Regions from separate parts of the Arthrobacter sp. LFS091 genome, predicted to be linked through region 1. Evidence: riboswitches for the same ligand, from Rfam matches in the RefSeq annotation. Region 1 holds a riboswitch; the other holds the start of a gene.
What was found. Region 1 has a riboswitch for glycine ahead of cycA (D-serine/D-alanine/glycine transporter). Riboswitches for the same ligand answer to the same signal wherever they lie in the genome.

Region 1 (3,519 bases):
CGAGGCCGGTTCTCCGGGGGCAGGGGTGTTGGAGTATCGGGCATCGGGCCGGGAACCCAGGATTATTGCTGCCTCCCGGCGGGGCACCCCTTACCGGGCCAAGGCGGGGCTGGCGGGTTACTACCCCAGCAGCATCACCATGCGCTACCTGACCGAAGACGCCGTGGACCGGTTTCGCGCGGCCGGAATCCAGCCCGGTTTCGACCACGATCTTTGGCCGCTGCTGCACCGTGATGCGCTGTGGGCGTATTACTCAACGCTGGCCCGCTCACAACCCACTGCGATCAAGGACCCCGCGCAGTTCCTGGCGGACCTCGAGGACGCACTCCAACCGCACGCGCACACCACAGCGAAGTGGGAGAACGACGTGGGCGATCTCGTGGAAAAGCACGTCGTCGCGTCCCGTCGGCTGAATCTTCGCGGGCTAGCCGCGCCGCTGGCAGGGCGTACTTTTGCGTCCAGGCGGGAGCTGGACGCGGCCATCACGGCATACCTTGATGATGACGCGCGCCGATCGGCTTTGGGCGAATCGGACCCTGTGAAGATGGCCATCGGAGCACTCCACACCGGTCGGGCAATCCTGAAATCGGTGGTGGCCGATGGCGGCATCACCGACGAATCCTGGTTGGCAGGGCTTCGCGGCTGGTTTGAGTCCTTCGTAGAGGGGCTGGCCAGTGGGGCACCCGCGCTGCGTTCGGAGCAGCTGGCCGCACTGGCGCGGGCCGGCGTCGTAAGTTTTGTTGGCCCGGACCCGAAGTTCAGTGTGGACCGGAGCGCGAAACTGTTCCGTGCGGTTTCGCCGTGGGTGCGCGACGCGCCGGTGGAAGCCCGGACCCTGATCGAGGCGATGTCGCCTGCCAACAGGGTGGGCATCAATATGTCACCGCTGCTGGAGCAGCTCATGGCTGACGGGTTGGTCCGAACCAAGATCATGATGAGCGTCGAAGGTACCCCGATGCAGACCACGGGTTTGGACGTCGTGCCACATCCCTACCGGCCCTTGGCGGCGAACGGGGCGGTCACCGAAAACCTATACGTGCTGGGCCTACAGTTGTCCGCCTCACAGTGGGGCACGGCCATCGCGGCGGAGGCCCGGCCCCGAACCGGGCAGGCCTATGCCAGCGGACAGCGGACCCTGCGGGACGCCGACGAGATTGCGCGTAGCATTCTGGCCCGCTGAGGACCCAGGGTTGCAGTGCCGCCCGGCCTTCGTTAGTGTGTGAGCTGCATCACCGAACTGGTGGTGCGCGCTTTTGATCCGCGGCGGGAGAGCCCTGCCGGTACATCACCACAGGCGCCGTAGGAGCAAACCCTCCCCAGGAATCTCTCAGGCCCATGTACCGCCGCGGCGAGGCAACTCTGGAAAGCAGTCCGGAACGCCGGGCTCACCGAAGGTGCAAGCAGGCCCACGCCTGCGGAAACTCTCAGGTCCATCTACAGAGCGGGGAGGAACCCGAATCTTGTGGCACCCAGTGCCGCCTGAACGATGGAGTTCCTTTGACGATTCAGCGCCCACCCTCAACCGGTACCGATTCACCGCATCTTGAGCGCCAGCTCAGCAACCGCCACATCCAGCTCATCGCCATCGGCGGAGCAATCGGAACAGGCCTTTTCATGGGCTCCGGCAAAACCATCTCAGCCGCCGGCCCGTCCGTCATCTTCGTCTACATGATCATCGGCTTCATGCTGTTCTTCGTCATGCGTGCCATGGGCGAACTGCTGCTGAGCAACCTGAACTACAAGTCCTTCAGCGACTTCGCAGCTGACCTCCTGGGCCCCTGGGCCGGCTTCTTCACCGGCTGGACCTACTGGTTCTGCTGGGTCATCACGGGGATCGCGGACGTCATCGCAATCGCAGGCTATTCGCAGGAGCTGTGGCCTTCCCTGCCCCTCTGGGTGCCGGGGCTCATTACCATCGGCATCCTCCTGCTGCTGAACCTGGCAACGGTGAAGGCATTCGGCGAGACCGAGTTCTGGTTCGCCCTCATCAAGATCGTCGCCATCGCGGCCCTGATTATTGTTGGCCTCTTCATGATCTTCAGTGGCTTCCAGTCCGACGCCGGACCCGCCAGCTTCACCAACCTTTGGAGCCATGGAGGATTCTTCCCGAACGAATTCATGGGCTTCGTCGCCGGATTCCAGATCGCGGTCTTCGCTTTCGTAGGCATCGAACTGGTGGGCACTACTGCGGCCGAGGCCAAGGACCCGGAAAAGAACCTGCCCAAGGCCATCAACTCGATTCCCATCCGCGTGCTCCTCTTCTACGTGGGCGCGCTGATCATCCTCATGTCCGTCACCCCGTGGACCCAGTTCGCTGCCGGTCACAGCCCGTTCATTGCCATGTTCTCACTGGCCGGCCTGGGCGCAGCAGCCACGATCGTCAACCTGGTGGTCCTCACCTCCGCCATGTCCTCAGCCAACTCCGGGATCTACTCCACGTCCCGCATGGTGTTCGGCCTGGCCCAGGAAGGCGATGCCCCCAAGGTCTTCGGCGCGCTCTCCGGACGCAAAGTACCCCGCAACGCACTGTTCCTGTCCTGCGTCCTGTTGCTGTCCGGCGTCGTGCTCATGTACGCCGGCCAGGACGTCGGTAAGGCGTTCGACATGGTGACCACCGTGTCTGCCGTCTGCTTCGTCTTCGTGTGGTCGATCATCCTGGCCAGCTACCTGGCCTTCCGGAAGCGCCGTCCCCACCTTCACGAGTCTTCGGCGTTCAAGATGCCAGGTGGAGTGGCCATGGTGTGGGTGGTGTTCGCCTTCTTTGCCTTCGTGCTGTGGGCGCTGACCACCCAGCCGGACACCCTCGCAGCGTTGCTGGCCACGCCCCTGTGGTTCGTGATTTTGGGGGTCGCTTGGGCGGTACTCCGACGCCGTCCGGCCCACCTGGCCCGGTACGCCGCTTTCCAGGCCGAGCTGCGCAGCGATGCTGCCAGGGTCCAGGACCCGGAGCCGGCAAACAAGTAACCACAAGACAGGCCCCTCACGAACCAATCGTGAGGGGCCTGTCTCTTGGGGCATGCTACGGGGCGCTTAGCCCCTCAGGCATTTCTGGTACTGCAACCATTCGATGCCGTACCGCAGCCATCCCACAATGTCGTACCACTTGGACGGCTTGGTGGGCGGGGTGCACTGCGGCGGGTTGGGGCCGCTTGCGGCCACCTTGACCAGGGCCTTCACTACCGTTCCGGACTCGACGGCGGTGAGCACCAAGGTCCCGGTACCTGCGGCCGCCGTGGCGGGAACCTTCACGTTGACAGTGGCCGCTCCTGCGGTCACCGGAACATTTCCAAGAGCCACGGAGGCGCCCTTGGCATCAACGAAGACAGCCTTCAGGGAGGTGTTCGCCGGGCTGCCAATGGAGGTCAGGTTCAGCTTGGAAACCGTCAACGTCACGGACTCGCCGGCCTTGACCTCGGCAGCGGTGGAGTTTGCCACAGCAACTGAGCGGCGCGCGAAGTCCGGCGAGACGGGGTTGTGCGCCTGAAGGTACTTGATCCAGGCGTCACGGTCCACCAGGCC
Region 2 (3,519 bases), on a different contig from region 1:
CCAGCCGGGAAGCGATGTAGTTCGCGGCCAGCAGGGCCGACTTGGTGGCTTCAGTGAGGCCCTGCCCGCCCATGAGCTTCACGTAAGCCCAGGAGATCGGCAGCACACCCGCGGATCCGTATCGCGAAGCGGAAATCGCCACGCCATGACCCGGTTCGTGGGCGGCCTTGTTGGCATCGCCGGGCATGAACGGGGCCAAGTGGGCTTTCGCAGCAACGGGTCCAACACCGGGGCCGCCGCCACCGTGCGGGATGCAGAAGGTCTTGTGCAGGTTCAGGTGGGAGACGTCGCCGCCGAACTTGCCGGGCTGGGCAAGGCCAACCAGGGCATTGAGGTTCGCGCCATCGACGTACACCTGACCACCGGCCTGGTGAACGGCGTCGCACACCTCAACGACGTCGGCGTCGTAGACACCGTGCGTGGACGGGTAGGTGATCATGATGCAGGACAGGACGTCCTTGTTGGCTTCGATCTTGGCCGTAAGGTCCGCGTGGTCGATGGTCCCGTCAGCAGCCGTCGCCACCACAACCACCTTCATGCCGGCCAGCACTGCGGAGGCAGCGTTGGTGCCGTGCGCGGAAGCGGGAATCAGGCAGACAGTGCGCTGCTCGTCACCCCGGGAGAGGTGGTAGCCGCGGATCGCCAGCAAGCCCGCGAGTTCGCCCTGGGAACCAGCGTTCGGCTGAATGGAGACCTGATGGTAGCCAGTGATCTCCGTGAGGTCGGCTTCCAGGTCCTCGATGAGTTCGCGCCAGCCCGCCGTCTGGTGGTCCGGTGCGAAGGGGTGGATGGAGGCGAACTCCGGCCAGGAGATGGCTTCCATCTCAGCGGTCGCGTTCAGCTTCATGGTGCACGAACCCAGTGGGATCATGGTGCGGTCCAGAGCGAGGTCCCGGTCGGACAGCTTGCGGATATAGCGCAACAGCTGCGTCTCGGAACGGTGCGTGTTGAACACCGGGTGCTGCAGGAAATCGCTGGTCCGGACCACGTCCGAGGGCAGCTCGAAGCCCGCCGCGTCCTTCACCGGACCGGCACCGAAGGCGACGGCAACGGCGGAGAGGACCTCCGGCGTCGTGGTTTCATCAATCGAGACGCCCACGGTGTCGGCGTCGATGAACCGCAGGTTGATGCCGCGGGCTTCGGCGGCGGCGATGACTTTGTCAGCCTTGCCGGGGACGCGGACCGTGAGGGTGTCGAAGAAGGACTCGGTCACGAGTTCGCGGCCGGCCGCCTTCAGCGCCGTCGCCAGCGTTCGTGCATGGCCGTGAACGGTTTCGGCGATCGACTTCAGGCCTTCCGGGCCGTGGTAGACGGCGTACATCGAGGCCACGATGGCCAGCAATGCCTGGGCTGTACAGATGTTGGACGTGGCCTTTTCGCGGCGGATGTGCTGCTCGCGGGTCTGGAGGGCCAGGCGGTAGGCGGGGACGCCCGCGTTGTCCTTGGAGACGCCGACGATTCGACCCGGGAGCGTGCGCTCCATGCCGTCGCGGACGGCCATGTACGCGGCGTGCGGGCCGCCGAAGAACAGCGGGACACCGAAACGCTGCGCGGTTCCGACGGCGACATCGGCACCTTGCTCGCCCGGGGGCGTGATGAGGGTGAGCGCCAGCAGGTCGGCTGCGACAGTAACCAAGGCGCCACGTTCCTTGGCTTCGGCGATCACCGGGGCATGGTTGAAAACGCGGCCCGAAACGCCAGGCTGCTGCAGGACAATACCGTTGATGTCGCCGTCGGGCAGGCCGGCCGAGAGGTCCGCTATCTCGACCTCAAACCCCAGCGCCTCGGCGCGGCCCTTCACGATTGCGATGGTCTGCGGGAGGAGGTCTGCGTCCAGGACGGTCTTGCCGTCCTTCACAGTCTTGTTCGCCCTGCGCATGAGCAGCACTGCCTCGGCAACGGCGGTAGCTTCGTCCAGCAGCGAGGCGTTGGCCACGGGAAGTCCCGTGAGGTCCTGGACCATGGTCTGGAAGTTGAGCAGCGCTTCGAGGCGGCCCTGGGAAATTTCCGGCTGGTACGGGGTGTAGGCCGTGTACCAAGCCGGGGATTCGAGGATGTTGCGGCGGATGACGGGCGGGGTCACGGTGTCGTAGTAGCCCTGGCCGATCATCTGCACGGCGGTTCTGTTCTTGGAAGCCAGCTTGCGCAGCTCAGTGAGGACCTGCACCTCGGTGAGGGCGTCCTGCAACTTCAGCGCAGTGTCCTGGCGGATGGAATCTGGGACAGCAATGTCCACCATGCCGTCGACGGAGTCATAGCCGATGGCCTTGAGCATGGTGTCAACATCGGCCTGGCGGCGGGCGCCGATATGCCGGTCCGCGAACGCGGTGGGGGTTGATTGAACAGTCAAGAGGAACTCCATGATTCAGGCGCCTGCTGAGCGCCACGATGATGTGGGTTCCTCCCCGCTCTGTATTGGACCTGAGAGATTCCGCAGGAATGGTTGCCTGCTTGCACCGTCGGTGAGCCCGGTTTCCCGGACTGCTTTCCAGAGTTGCCTAACCGCGGCGGTACATGGGCCTGAGAGATTCCTGGGGAGGATTTGCTCCTACGGCGCCTGACTGGATGTACCGGCAGGACTCTCCCGCCGCAGATCAAAAGCGTTGCATCACGTGAGTGACACGCTTCACACCATAGCGGGTTGTTTTGAAAAAGCGCAAGCAAGCTGTGGCTACTGATGCATCGCTTCGTGGATCTGCAGTGCGAACCACAACTGCGCAACCGTGGACGTTTCGCCCATGTCCAGCCCCGTCAACTCACCGATTTTCCGGATCCGGTAGATGATGGTTTGCCGGTGCGCGAACAGCGCCGCAGCCGTCTTTTGCCAGGAACGTTGAGAATCCAAATATGTCCTCAGAGTCCGGGTCAGATCACCGTCCTGGCTCTGCTCATAGTCGAAAATCGGACCCAGCAGGCGCCGCACCAACGCCGCGTGCTCCAGGAATTCGAGCCCCGGGCGCACTGGGGGAAGATCCACTTCATGACCCGCAGCCGCCTGGAACGCCTCTACCCGGAACTGGACACTTTCCTCCAGGTCCGCCGCGAATTCGATCCCCGCGGAATGTTCCTGAACGACCACACCCGGTCCCTGTTCGGCTGAGCACATCACGGGGTAGGGGAGCAGGCGTGATGCACTCCCCTACCCCGTTACACCGGGTTGAAACATGGGGATGGTAGTTTGTTCACTGCTGAGGCAGACATCCCCACCCAAGCTGAGGACACTCCATGTTTAAGGGTTTCAAAGACTTCATCCTTCGCGGCAACGTGATCGAACTGGCCATCGCCGTGGTTATCGGCAGTGCTTTCACCGCCCTCGTCGGGGCCTTCACCAACCACATCATCAACCCGGTCATCGCCGCTGCCGGTGGCATGAACGCCGAGGGCCTGGGCTTCAAGATCTGGGAAAACAACCCCGCCACGTTCGTCGATTTCGGGGCCGTCCTGACCGCCCTGATCACCTTTGTGATCACGGCTGCCGTGGTCTACTTCATCTTCGTGGCGCCCATGAACAAGATCAAC

Region 2: it holds a riboswitch for glycine, as region 1 does, so the genes downstream of both, gcvP (aminomethyl-transferring glycine dehydrogenase) here and cycA (D-serine/D-alanine/glycine transporter) in region 1, are expected to answer to the same signal.

What each region holds. Positions count from the first base shown of each region.
Region 1 is NZ_JBFPFP010000002.1:65,210-68,728, reverse strand. Features, by position in the region: gene ACNQOP_RS03105 (FAD/NAD(P)-binding protein) at 1-1,180, shown strand, start outside; glycine riboswitch at 1,255-1,353, shown strand; gene cycA (D-serine/D-alanine/glycine transporter) at 1,498-2,964, shown strand; gene ACNQOP_RS03095 (ExeM/NucH family extracellular endonuclease) at 3,031-3,519, opposite strand, start outside.
Region 2 is NZ_JBFPFP010000003.1:323,418-326,936, reverse strand. Features, by position in the region: gene gcvP (aminomethyl-transferring glycine dehydrogenase) at 1-2,350, opposite strand, end outside; glycine riboswitch at 2,499-2,597, opposite strand; gene ACNQOP_RS07185 (helix-turn-helix domain-containing protein) at 2,672-2,977, opposite strand; gene ACNQOP_RS07180 (D-arabinono-1,4-lactone oxidase) at 2,981-3,100, shown strand; gene mscL (large conductance mechanosensitive channel protein MscL) at 3,226-3,519, shown strand, end outside.